Ilumatobacter coccineus YM16-304: one gene and its partner. Each later gene encodes a partner of the first gene's protein in a complex. Links are inferred from orthologs where the notes say so. Each region holds a gene or a part of one and is shown in the gene's direction. Other genes may lie near its edges.

Region 1 (6,055 bases):
TCTACGGCACCGCCACGCGACCCCGCCTCGCGGTGTTCCGTTCGAACAAGCACCTCTCGGTGCAGGTGATCAACGACGACGACGGTGTCACCATCGCCGCCGCCTCGACCACCGAAGCCGACATCCGTGGTGCGGGTTCGACCGCATCCGTCGATGCCGCAACCAAGATCGGTCAGCTCGTCGCCGAGCGCACGAAGGCTGCCGGTGTCACCCAGGTCGTGTTCGACCGAGGTGGATTCGCCTACCACGGTCGCATCGCTGCCGTGGCGTCTGCTGCACGTGACGCAGGACTGGAGTTCTGATGGCATTCGGAGACAACAACCGTGGAGGTCGCGATGGCGGCCGCGAGCGCGCACCCGATCCCGATGGCCTGCGTGAGTCACGCGTCATCACGATCAACCGTGTCGCCAAGGTCGTCAAGGGCGGTCGTCGCTTCTCCTTCACCGCACTCGTGGTGATCGGTGACGGCAACGGCCGCGTCGGCCTCGGCTACGGCAAGGCCAAGGAAGTTCCCTTGGCGATCCAGAAGGGCACCGAAGAAGCCCGCCGCAACCTGTTCACCGTGCCGATGGCCGGTGGCACCGTCATCCACGAAGTCCTCGGACGCACCGGTGGCGGACGCGTGATGATCAAGCCGGCATCGCAAGGTACCGGCGTCATCGCCGGTGGCGCTGCTCGTGTGATCCTCGAAGAGGCCGGCGTGCACGACGTGCTCTGCAAGTCGCTCGGCTCGGCCAACCACATCAACGTCGCCCGCGCCACCGTGCAGGGCCTCAAGTCGCTGCAGCGTCCCGACCTGGTCGCCGCTCGTCGAGGCCTCGCTCCGGAAGAGTTCGTGCCCAAGGGCCTGCTCGACGCGTACAACGAGAGCAACAAGAAGCCAGCGGCCGCAGCTGCTGACGCAACCGAAGGGACCACGTGATGGCCGACATCACCGTCACCCAGATCAAGTCGGCGATCGGCACGAAGCCCAAGCACCGCGGAACCCTCCGTGCGCTCGGCATCGGCAAGATCGGCCAGACCAACACACTTCCCGATCGCCCCGAGATCCGCGGCATGATCGCCCGGGTCCCGCACCTGATCGAAGTGTCGGAAGAGGAGAGCTGACATGAAGGTCCATGACCTCAAGCCCGCAGCGGGCGCAACTCGCAGCCGCAAGCGCGTCGGTCGCGGTACCGGCGGCAAGGGCGGCAAGACCGCCGGCCGTGGTACCAAGGGACAGCGCGCACGCAACACCGTCGCACGCGGTTTCGAAGGTGGCCAGATGCCGCTCAAGCAGCGTGTTCCGAAGCTTCGCGGCTTCAAGAACCCGTTCCGCGTCGAGTACCAGGCAGTCAACCTGCACACGCTGTCCGACCTGGCCGAGAAGCTCGGCTCCGGCGACATCGACATCGATGCACTCGTGGCCAACGGCGTCGTCCGCAAGGGCGCCTTCGTGAAGATCCTCGCCCGTGGCGAGATCACCACCAAGGTCAACGTCAGCGCCCACGCCGCGTCGGCGTCGGCCAAGGAAGCCATCGAGGCCGCCGGCGGTTCGATCACCATGATCACCCTTCCGTTCAAGGAAGAGGGCAAGGCCGGACGCCCGGCCTCCGCCGGCAACCAATTCATGAACCGCTGATTCGGGCCAGCTTTCCGTCTCGCTGCGTCAGCCGAGCGACTCATTGACGACCAGTCAACTTCGTCGCCGGTTTCCTTGCGAGACGAAACCATGATCCCGAATCAGTGATCTGATTCTGATCGGTGGCCCGCACCGTTGGTGCGGGCCACCGTTCGTTTTCGGAGTTGACGATTCGGCTCCGACAACCGGCCGGTTGCTCAGGCCGGCTGGCTGCCGGCGCTGGGAATCGAGCCGGTCTCGCTGGTAGCCTCGGGCCGGTCTGCGGCACCGAGTGCAGCACATATTTCGACCCCACCACGTGGGAATTCAGAGGACTTTGATGCTTTCCAATCTGCTGAACGTGTTCAAGATCAGCGACCTTCGCAACAAGTTGTTGTTCGTCGTCGCGATGGTCACCGTGTACCGCATCGGCGTCGCCATTCGCGTGCCCGGTGTCGACCCGTTCGCCATCGAGCAGCTCCGTGCCTCGGCCGACCAGCAGGGCGCACTCGGCTTCCTGAACCTGTTCTCCGGTGGCGCATTCGAGTCGTTCTCGATCTTCGCGCTCGGCATCATGCCGTACATCACCGCCAGCATCATCATGCAGGTCCTCGGCGTGGTGATCCCCAAGCTCGAACAGCTCCAGCAGGAAGGCGCCGTCGGGCAACGCAAGATCACGCAGTACACCCGCTACGTCACCATCGGCCTCGCCACCCTGCAGGCCACCGGCCTCACGTTCATCTTCGGCACCGGCAACGGCCAGGCGTTCTTCGGCTCGGGCAACGTGCCCAGCGTCGTCCTCCTGCCCGACGGCCTGTGGCCCCGTGCCTACCTCATCATCCCCACGCTCGTCGCCGGTACCGCCGTGCTGATGTGGCTCGGTGAGATGATCTCGCAGCGCGGCATCGGCAACGGCATGTCGATGATCATCTTCGCATCGGTCGTGGCCTCGCTGCCCGGCGGCTTCTGGGGCATTCTGCAACTGAACAAGACCTTCTGGTTCGTCGCGATGATCATCTTGACCCTGGCGATCATCGTCGCCGTCGTCTTCGTCGAACTCGGCCAGCGACGCATCCCGGTGCAGTTCGCAAAGCGTGTCGTCGGACGCCGCATGATGGGCGGCCAGAACACCTACATCCCGCTCAAGGTCAACCAGGCCGGCATCATCCCGATCATCTTCGCCAGCTCGATCCTGCTCCTGCCGGTGATCCTGTCGAACGTGCTCGGCTCGGGCGAAGGATGGCGCGGCGACGTGGCCAGCCTCGTCGACGAGTACATCGTCAACCCGTCGAACGTGGTCTACATCACGCTCTTCGCCCTGATGATCGTGGCGTTCGCCTACTTCTACAACTCGATCGCTTTCGACCCGGTTCGCCAGGCCGACCAGCTGCGCCGCCAGGGTGGCTTCATCCCCGGTATCCGTCCCGGACCGCAGACCGAGAAGTACCTCGGCAAGGCCGTCAACCGCATCACCCTGCCGGGCGCGGTGTTCATCGCGATCATCGCGATCCTGCCCTACATCCTCCTGCTCGCCGCCGACGTCTCGACGTTCGGATTCGCTGGCACGTCGGTGCTCATCTCGGTGGGTGTCGCCCTCGAGCTGATGCGTCAGATCGACAGCCAGCTGACCCTCCGCAACTACGAGGGCTTCCTCTCATAGCGGCGGGAGATCGACTCCTATGATCCCGGGCGCCCGCCTCATCATCCTCGGGCGACAGGGTGCTGGCAAAGGCACACAGTGTGTGCGGCTGAGTCGGCACTTCGTCGTACCGCACATCTCCACCGGAGACATGCTGCGCGCAGCCGTGCGCGAAGGCACGCCGCTCGGCATCAAGGCCAAAGAGGTCATGGATGCCGGCGGACTCGTGTCCGACGACATCATGATCGGCATCGTCCGTGACCGGTTGAAGGCCGCCGACGCCGACACGCGGGGCTACATCCTCGACGGATTCCCCCGCACGATCGAGCAGGCCATCGCCCTCGACCAGATCACCGACGAGCTCGGCCGCCCGATCGACGTCGTCCTCGACCTCAACGTGCCCCGCGAGATCGTGCTCGAACGCATCTCGTCACGTCGCGTCTGCCGAGACTGCGGAACCAACTACACCTCGTCGGGCGGCAACGACCCCGAACCGTGGATCTGCGACGTGTGCGGTGGCGACGTGCTGCAACGTGACGACGACACGCCCGAGTCGGTCAACCGCCGCCTCGATCTCTACGAAGAGCAGACGTTCCCGCTCATCAAGCACTACGGCGACGCGAACCGTCTCGCCGTCGTCAACGGCGTCGGGCACCCCGACTCCGTCTTCGACCGCCTCGTGAAGGCCGTCGAGAACAACCGGTGACCAGCACGCCGAGCCGCACCGACTACGGGAGCCTCCCGAGCTCGGTGCCCGGCACCGCGACGCTGGTGTTCGACGGTCACTGCGGGTTTTGTACCCGCTCGGTCGGCTGGCTGCGCAAGCTCGACCGTCACGACCGTGTCGAGGTCAGAGCCGGCCAGACCGCCGGCACACGCGACCTCACCGGCCTCACAGAGCAACAGACCGACGCCGCAGCCTGGACCGTCACGCCCGAGGGCGTGGCCGTGGGCGGAGCCCGAGCGGTTGCCCTCTACACCGCCGTGGCGTGGAACTCGAAGCTGCCGCTGCTGCCCTGGAAGGTGCCCGGCGTGCCGTGGCTCCTCGACCGCTTGTACGAACTCATCGCCCGCAACCGCCATCGGTTGCCGGGCATGTCGCCGTGGTGCTCCGAGCACGACGGCGAGTGCGACCCCGCCTGAACCGGCGGGCGCCGTCAGAGGTTGGTGCGACCGCCGTCGACCTTGATGGTCTGTCCGGTCACGTAGCTCGCCTTGTCGGACGCGAGGAAGCACGCCACGTCGGCGATCTCGTCGGCGGTGCCCCACCGCTGCATCGGCACACCCTTGGTGAACGTGCTGCGGACCGCGTCCTCACCGAGACGTTCGAACGTCGACTCCCACATCTCGGTGTCGACCAGCCCGGGCGCTACTCCATTGACGCGCACACCCTTGTTCGCCCATTCGTTCGCGAGGTTCTTCGTGAGTGTGTTCAGCCCGCCCTTGGATGCTGCGTACGCACCTTGCGTGCCACCGGCACCGGTCGACGCGATCGACGAGATGTTGACGATGGCCCCTTGCGAGGCGAACAACGACTTGGCGAACGCGCTGCTCAGCAGGAACGGCTGACGCAGGTTGACGAAGAGCGTCTCGTCGATCGCTTCGGCCGTGGCGCGGTGCGCGGGCTCGTTGCGTTCGACCGCAGCGTTGTTGACGAGGATGTCGAGGCCGCCGAACGCGTCGAGCACCGCGGTGCTGATCTGCTCGACGGACGCCGGGTCGGAGAGATCGGTGGCGAGCACCAGTGGGTCGTTGGTGAGCTCGGCGGCGATCGCCTCGAGCTTGTCGGCACTCCGGGCGACGAGCGCCACACGAGCACCCCCGGCATCGAGTTGGCGCACGATGGCCTCGCCGATGCCACGGCTCGCACCCGTGACGACCGCGGTCTTCCCGGAGAAGTCGAACATCAGACGAGCGAGCTCGGGTCGGCGAGGTACTTGCAGATGGTCTGTGCGAACTCCGCAGCGGGCGCACCGTCGAACACGCGGTGGTCCCAGGTGAGGCTCAGCGTGAGGCGCTTCGTGGTGCGAACGTCGCCGTCGACGACGATGACGTCGTCACGCAGCCGACCGACGCCGAGGATCGCCGAGTTCGGCGGATTGATGACCGGGGTGAACGAGTCGACGCCGAACATGCCGAGGGCGGTGACCGAGAAGGTGCCGCCCTGGACGTCGTCGGGGCCGAGCGATCCGTTGCGTGCGCCCTCGGCGAGTCGCGTCGTCTCGGGGCCGAGTTGGCCGAGCGACAGCTTGTCGGCGTTCTTCACGACGGGGACGATCAGACCTTCGTCGAGCGCAACAGCGAGACCGACGTGGATCTCGGGAAGGAGCGCCACGCCGGCCTCGGTGATCTGTGAGTTGACTCGGGGATGGTCGCGCAGCGCTCGTGCGGAGGCCGCGATGACGTAGTCGGTGAAGCCTGGCGCGTTGCCGGCGTCTTTGCGTGCCGTGCGGTCGGCGACCACCGCGTCCATGTCGGCGTCCATGGTCAGCGTGAGCTGTGCCGTTTCCTGCAGCGAGGCGTACATGCGCTTGGCGATGGTGCCGCGCATGCCCGACAGACGAATCGTCTCGGTCGGTTCCTGCATGGCCGGGGCCGACCCGCCGGTGGCCCCGACGGAGCCTGCGGACGTCGACGACGCGGCCGATCCGCTGAGCAGACCACGAACATGAGCGGCGACTCCGTCGCGGGTGACTCGACCGTCGGTCGGGTCGGCGGGAACGGAGGCCAGGTCGACGCCGAGCAGATCGGCCAACTGCCGGGCGGCGATCGACGCCGGAACCGGGGAGCCGGCCGCTGCGGGTGCCGGTGCCGGC
Region 2 (6,475 bases), 2.2 Mb from region 1 along the record:
GCCCTGCTCGACACGGTGCCAGATCTCACGGTGGTGGCGGCGTGCGGTTCGCTGCCCGAGTTGTTCGAATCGGTCGAGCGTCACGACCCCGACGTCGTGCTCACCGACATCCGCATGCCGCCCGAGCATCACGACGAAGGCATCCGGGCGGCCGCCGAACTTCGTCGCACCCGACCCGGGCTGGGTGTCGTGGTGCTGTCACAGTTCGTCGACCCGGCCTATGCCCTGGCTCTGCTCGATGCCGGGACCGGTCGACGGGGCTACGTGTTGAAGGATCGGATCGACGAGATCGATCGCCTGGCCGATGCCGTCCGTTCGGTGCACAGCGGTGGATCGTTCGTCGACGACGCCGTGGTCGATGCGCTCGTTCGCAGCCGCACCCGGATGGTCGATTCGCCGCTCGATCTGTTGTCGGAGCGTGAACGTGATGTGCTGGCCGAGATGGCGACGGGTGCCACCAATGCGATCATCGCCGATCGGCTGCACGTGAGCCAGCACGCCGTCGAGAAACACTCGAACTCGATCTTCTCCAAGCTCGGGCTCGCCGAGGATCGCGAGGTCAATCGGAGAGTGAAGGCGGTGTTGCTCTTCCTCGCCGGTGATGCCGCCGAGGTGCCGGGAGTTCGGTCGAGTCGGTGACCGACGTCAGCGCCGGCCGGCTGCGATGGATCCTCGTCGCCGACGGTCTCCTCGCGATCGTGGCCGGGGCCTTCACGGTGGCGATGTCGCTCACGGTCGCCCGTATCGGGTGGCTGTTTGCCGTCGGGTGTTTCGTCGCTGCGATCGGCGGCGTGATCCTCTGCGGTCTGATCCCGCTGCGTCGCGGTCGGGTCGAGCGAGCGCTCTGGGTGCTGTCGGGTGCGAACTGGACGGTGTCGGTGGCCGCCGCCGCGATCGCCACATTCGCCTGGCCGCTGCTGATGGTGAGTGCCCTGTTCCCGAGCGTCGTGGCGGCGTCGTTCGCTCCCGTCGGGCGGCTGTGGCGATTCGTCGTGCCGTCGTTCGTCGTCGCCGTCACCGTCACCGCCGTCGGCACCCTGCAAGACGTCACCGGCCTCAGCGACGACGTCCCCGAATGGCTGCTCACGGCGATCCTCATCTGCACCGCACCGGGCTTCGGAGGCGTACTGGTGACGGTGGCGTTGCAACATCACAAGAACCTCACGCGAGCGTTGGAGGAAGAACGCCAGATGCGTCGAGCGCTCGACGTGCAGGCCGAGCAGTTGCGCGAGTCGAGGCAGCGTGTGGTGGCCGCGACCGACCGTGCTCGTCGTCGGATCGAACAGGACCTGCACGATGGAGCGCAGTCGCGGCTGGTCGGCATCAACCTGCAGTTGGCTGCGGCGAAGTCGAAGCTGGTCGACGCCCCCGACGACGTGCGCTCGGCACTCGACGACATCAGCCGCGAGGTTCGTCACGCACACACCGAGCTCCGTGACCTGGCGCACGGGCTGTATCCGACCGTGCTCACCCAGCACGGTCTCGTCGCCGCGGTCGAAGCCGCCGCCGACCGAGTCGACGCTCCGGTCAAGCTCGACCTGCACCGAGTCGGCAGAGTCGCTCCCGACGTCGAAGCAGCGGTCTACTTCTGCATTCTCGAAGCGCTGCAGAACGCGTCGCGCCACGCGTCGGCGAGTCGTGTCGACGTGCGCCTCGAACGTGATCACCGTTCGATCACGTTCACGGTGGTCGACGACGGACTCGGCTTCGATCCGTCGGTGGCGGGCGGCCACGGGCTGACCAACCTGCGCGACCGTCTCGGAGCGATGGGCGGCACGGTCGAGATCGAGTCGACGAAGCGGGTCGGCACACGAATCGTGGGCACGATCCCGGCTGCTGCCAGCCACGACGTGCCCTGAGTTGCTCCGCACCCCCCGGTAGCATGTGAAGTCGCATGGGAATTCTGGACCGCATCCTCCGAGCTGGTGAAGGCAAGAAACTCAAGGCGTTGCAGGGCATCGTTCCCGAAGTCAACGCTCTCGAGGCCGACATGAAAGCCTTGTCCGACGTCGAGCTGCAGGGCAAGACGGCCGAGTTCCGCCAACGCCTCGCCAACGGTGCCGACCTCGACGACCTGCTGGTCGAGTCGTTCGCCGTCACTCGTGAGGCCGCCGTGCGCGTCCTCGGGCAGCGTCACTTCGACGTCCAGCTCATGGGTGGCGCCGCGCTCCACTTCGGTTGGGTCGCCGAGATGAAGACGGGTGAGGGCAAGACCCTCACCTCGACCGCCCCCGTGTATCTCAACGCGCTCGCCGAGAAGGGCGTGCACCTGGTCACGGTCAACGACTACCTGGCCCGCTATCAGTCCGAGCTCATGGGTCGCATCTACCGCTTCATGGGGATGGACGTCGGCCTGATCATCGCCGGGCACAAGAGCCGCCCCGACGAGAAGCGCAAGAGCTACATGGCCGACGTCACGTACGGCACCAACAACGAGCTCGGCTTCGACTACCTGCGCGACAACATGGCGCCGTCAAAAGACGCCAAGGTCCAGCAGCGCGGTCAGAACTTCTGCATCGTCGACGAAGTCGACTCGATCCTCATCGACGAAGCGCGTACCCCGCTCATCATCTCTGGTCGTGTGGCCGACGCCGCGAAGCTCTACTACCGCTTCGCCTCGATCGTGCGCAGCCTCAAGCGCGACGTCGACTACGAGTTCGAAGAAGACAAGCGCGTCGTCGTGCCGACCGAAGAGGGCATCGAGAAGGTCGAAGCCGCGCTCGGCGTCGACAACCTCTACGACAACGTGCAGGCCAACCTCGTGCACCAGTTCACCGTGGCGCTCAAGGCCAAGGAGCTCTACAAGCGCGACAAGGACTACATCGTCCAGGGCGGCGAAGTGAAGATCGTCGACGAGTTCACCGGCCGTGTGCTCGAAGGCCGCCGGTGGTCCGAAGGCATCCACCAGGCGGTCGAAGCCAAGGAAGGCGTGAAGATCAAAGAGGAGAACCAGACCCTCGCCACGATCACGCTGCAGAACTACTACCGCCTCTACGACAAGCTCGCCGGCATGACCGGTACGGCTGCCACCGAGGCTGCCGAGCTCATGAGCACCTACGAGCTCGGTGTGGTGCCGATCCCCACCAACAAGCCGGTCATCCGCGTCGACGAACCCGACCTGATCTACAAGACCGAAGAAGCGAAGTTCAACTCGATCATCGACGACATCGAAGAGCGCCACGAGCGTGGCCAGCCGGTGCTCGTCGGTACCGCCAGCGTCGGACGCTCCGAGCTGCTCGGACGACTCCTCGAACAGCGGGGCATCCCGCGCGAGGTGCTCAACGCCAAGCAGCACACCCGTGAAGCCGAGATCGTGTCGCAGGCAGGTCGCCTCGGCGCCATCACCGTGGCCACCAACATGGCGGGTCGTGGTGTCGACATCCTCCTCGGCGGCAACCCCGAAGGGCTCGCCCGCCGTGACGTGCTGAAGGAAGGCTTCGACGAGGGGCTGCTCGTCGACGAGTTCGAGTTGCCGGTGCCGATCGAGCAGATGCCCGAGGAGTTCCAGGAAGACCGCAAGAAGGCCCTCGCTCGCTACAACGAACTGCTCGCCGAACACTCCGAGACCTGCAAGGCCGACGGCGAGAAGGTGCGCGAGCTCGGGGGCCTGTACGTCGTCGGTTCCGAGCGTCACGACAGCCGCCGTATCGACAACCAGCTGCGTGGTCGCGCCGGTCGTCAGGGCGACCCGGGCGAGTCGCGTTTCTTCCTGAGCCTCGAAGACGACCTGATGCGACTGTTCGCCACGGGTGCCCTCAACTACGTCATGGGTCGGGCACTGCCTGACGACGAAGCGATCGAAGCGAAGATGGTCACCAAGGCCATCGAGCGGGCGCAGACCACCGTCGAGACCAAGAACGCCGAGATCCGCAAGAACGTCCTCAAGTACGACGAGGTGATGAACGAGCAGCGCAAGGTCATCTACAAGCGCCGCGATCAGATCCTCGACGGCGAAGACCTTCGTTCGGCCGGCATGGAGTACCTCGCCGACGCGGTCGACGCGTTGATCTCCACGCACTGTGCGTCGGTCGCCGACGACGAATGGGACCTCGACGGGTTGGTCAAGGAGCTGCGTCTCTACTGGCCGAACTCCATCACCGAGGAGCAGCTGCGCGACACCGCCGACACCGACGAGATCTACGACATCGTCATGGCCGACGCCGTTCGTCACTACGAAGCGCGTGAAGCCGAGCTCGGCGAAGACGTGCTGCGCCAGGTCGAGCGCCAGGTGATGCTGCGCATCATCGATCAGCGCTGGCGCGAGCATCTCGAAGAGATGGACTACCTGCAGAGCGGTATCAACCTGCGGGCCATGGGTCAGAAGGATCCGCTCGTCGAGTGGCAGCGCGAGGGCTTCGAGATGTTCGGCGGCATGATGACCGGCATCGCGCAGGACTTCGTGAAGTACGTGATGCACGTGCAGGTGGTCCAGAACGCGGCCGGCCAGCCCACGTCGTCCGACGGGCAGAAGGCCGTCATCGACGATCCGGCCGACACCAACAAAGACGGTGTGATCGACGCGGCCGACGGTCCGGTCGTGTCGAACCTGCAGACCAGCAGCTCCGACGACGTCGAGCGCAACGGGTTCGCGTCGGCGGCCAGCGCATCGGTGGCGAGCGGCGAACTCCCGCCCGAGGCGGCACCGCCGGCGCAGTCGACGAAGCAGGAGACGGTCGTCAAAGACGCCTTCGACAAGACCCCGCGCAACGCGCCGTGCCCGTGTGGCAGCGGCAAGAAGTTCAAGAACTGCCACGGCGAATCCTGACCCACCCTGTTTTGCCCCGCAGATCCGTCATCGGTGACGGTTTCGCGGGGCAAAACCAGGCTCGCCCGGGTGCCGGATCGTTTTGCCCCGGGGATCGGTCATTTGTGACGGTTTCGCGGGGCAAAACCCTGCGGGGTGAGGGGCGCCGGTAACCTCGACACGCCCCTATGCGTGACTTCACAGCAGACATCCGCGACGTGCAACGTCGGCTCGACGAAGCCGAGTCGTACCTGTCGATCGCCGACAACCGCGAACGGTTCGCCGTGCTCGAAGCCGAGATCGCCGACCCTGCGCTCTGGGACGACCAGAACCGAGCCAAGAAGCTCAACGGCGAATACGCCAACCTCAAAGACGACCTCGAGACCTTCGACTCGCTTGCGACGCAGATCCAGGATGTCGAAGTGCTGCACGAACTCGCCCGGGAAGAGGACGACGAGTCGCAAGAACCCGAGATCGAGAACTCGATCAAGGCGGTCAGCGACAAGCTCGACTCGCTCGAGCTGCGCAGTCTCTTCACCGGCGAACACGACGACGCCGACTGCATCGTCCAGATCAACGCCAAAGACGGTGGCGTCGACGCACAGGACTTCTCCGAGATGTTGCTGCGCATGTACGAGAAGTGGTGCGAGCGGCGCGGGTTCACGATCAGCCTCAACGGTGTGAGCGAAGGCCAGGAAGCCGGCATCATGTCGGCCGAGGTCACGATCCAGGGCCGCTACGCCTACGGGCTCATGTCGGCCGAGCGCGGCACGCACCGCCTCGTGCGCATCAGCCCGTTCGACAACCAGGGCCGCCGCCAGACCTCGTTCGCGGCGGTGCAGGTGTGGCCGCTGCTCGAAGACGTCGACGTCGAGATCGACGAATCCGACATCGAGATGCAGGTGTTTCGCGCGTCGGGAGCCGGTGGTCAGCACATCAACAAGACCTCGTCGGCGGTGCGCTACATCCACCATCCGACCGGTCTCGTAGCGAGCTCGCAGGAAGAACGCAGCCAACTCCAGAACCGTGAGCGGGCGATGGGTCGACTCAAGTCGATGATCGCTGCCAAGGCGGAGGAAGACCGTCAGGCCGAACTCGACGCGATCGCCGGGAAGCAGGCGCAGGTCGGTTGGGGCAGTCAGATCCGGTCGTACGTGATGCAGCCGTACCAGATGGTCAAAGACCTGCGCACCGAGATCGAGACCGCCAACGTGAGCGCCGTGTTCGACGGAGACATCGACCAGTTCATCGAAGGGTTCCTGCAGAACAAGCGGGCCCACGCCGACGACGAAGACTGAGTGTCGTCGCCCTCGGCCGGTCACCATGCTCCGGCGCCGGTAACACGCGTCACGTCGGGGTGCCACGTTTGGGTGACCGCTGAGCGGTACTGTTTTCCAGCCTCGGCAATGGGGCGGACTTCACCATGATTCGACTCGAAAACGTCACCAAGAGCTACTCCTCCGATGTCATCGCGTTGAAAGACGCCAGCTTCGATGTCGCCAAGGGAGAGTTCGTGTTCCTCGTCGGCCCCTCGGGTTCCGGCAAGAGCACACTGCTGCGGATGCTCAACCGTCAGGAGCGTCCCGAACGTGGGGCGGTCTGGGTGGCGGGCCGCAACATCGTCGACCTGCCCGGCGGCCGCGTGCCGCTGCTGCGACGAAACATCGGCAACATCTTCCAGGACTACAAGCTCCTGCTCGAGAAGAACGTGTTCGAGAACGTCGCCTTCGC

What was found.
Region 2: the proteins of secY (region 1) and secA are in contact, whole or in part, in a crystal structure (PDB 3DIN), measured with the Thermotoga maritima proteins. The link is inferred for Ilumatobacter coccineus YM16-304 from one-to-one orthologs. Residues at the interface, in WP_004081795.1 of Thermotoga maritima: Glu108, Gly109, Glu110, Glu111, Ala236, Glu237, Arg238, Arg239, Ile240, Thr241, Ile242, Gln243, Tyr244, Ala245, Arg246, Arg247, Val248, Thr249, Gly250, Arg251, Arg252, Val253, Tyr254, Gly256, Ala257, Ser258, Thr259, Tyr260, Leu261, Pro262; in WP_004082002.1 of Thermotoga maritima: Glu261, Ala262, Arg263, Lys300, Ala301, Arg302, Thr303, Ile304, Ile305, Leu323, Tyr324, Asp325, Pro326, Val329, Ser330, Tyr333, Ile336, Lys340, Phe345, Val349, Glu363, Phe364, Tyr374, Ser375, Gly376, Gly377, Glu393, Ile395, Thr482, Ser483.

What each region holds. Positions count from the first base shown.
Region 1 is NC_020520.1:941,644-947,698, forward strand. Bases 1,108-4,100 are described here. They hold secY (preprotein translocase subunit SecY), read left to right. Parts: upstream 1,108-1,940; coding sequence 1,941-3,260; downstream 3,261-4,100. Other genes in these bases: rplO (50S ribosomal protein L15), read left to right, coding at 1,109-1,621; YM304_RS04255 (adenylate kinase), read left to right, coding at 3,280-3,945; YM304_RS04260 (thiol-disulfide oxidoreductase DCC family protein), read left to right, coding at 3,942-4,100. Also shown: rplR (50S ribosomal protein L18), read left to right, coding at 1-302; rpsE (30S ribosomal protein S5), read left to right, coding at 302-922; rpmD (50S ribosomal protein L30), read left to right, coding at 922-1,107; more of YM304_RS04260, read left to right, coding at 4,101-4,382; YM304_RS04265 (SDR family NAD(P)-dependent oxidoreductase), read right to left, coding at 4,397-5,146; YM304_RS04270 (dihydrolipoamide acetyltransferase family protein), read right to left, coding at 5,146-6,055. UniProt on the Escherichia coli protein: The central subunit of the protein translocation channel SecYEG. Consists of two halves formed by TMs 1-5 and 6-10.
Region 2 is NC_020520.1:3,142,277-3,148,751, reverse strand. The notes cover bases 1,553-4,965. They hold secA (preprotein translocase subunit SecA), read left to right. Parts: upstream 1,553-1,894; coding sequence 1,895-4,765; downstream 4,766-4,965. Other genes in these bases: prfB (peptide chain release factor 2), read left to right, coding at 4,933-4,965; YM304_RS22670 (sensor histidine kinase), read left to right, coding at 1,553-1,859. Also shown: YM304_RS14230 (response regulator transcription factor), read left to right, coding at 1-639; more of YM304_RS22670, read left to right, coding at 636-1,552; more of prfB, read left to right, coding at 4,966-6,042; cell division ATP-binding protein FtsE, read left to right, coding at 6,168-6,475. UniProt on the Escherichia coli protein: Required for protein export, interacts with the SecYEG preprotein conducting channel.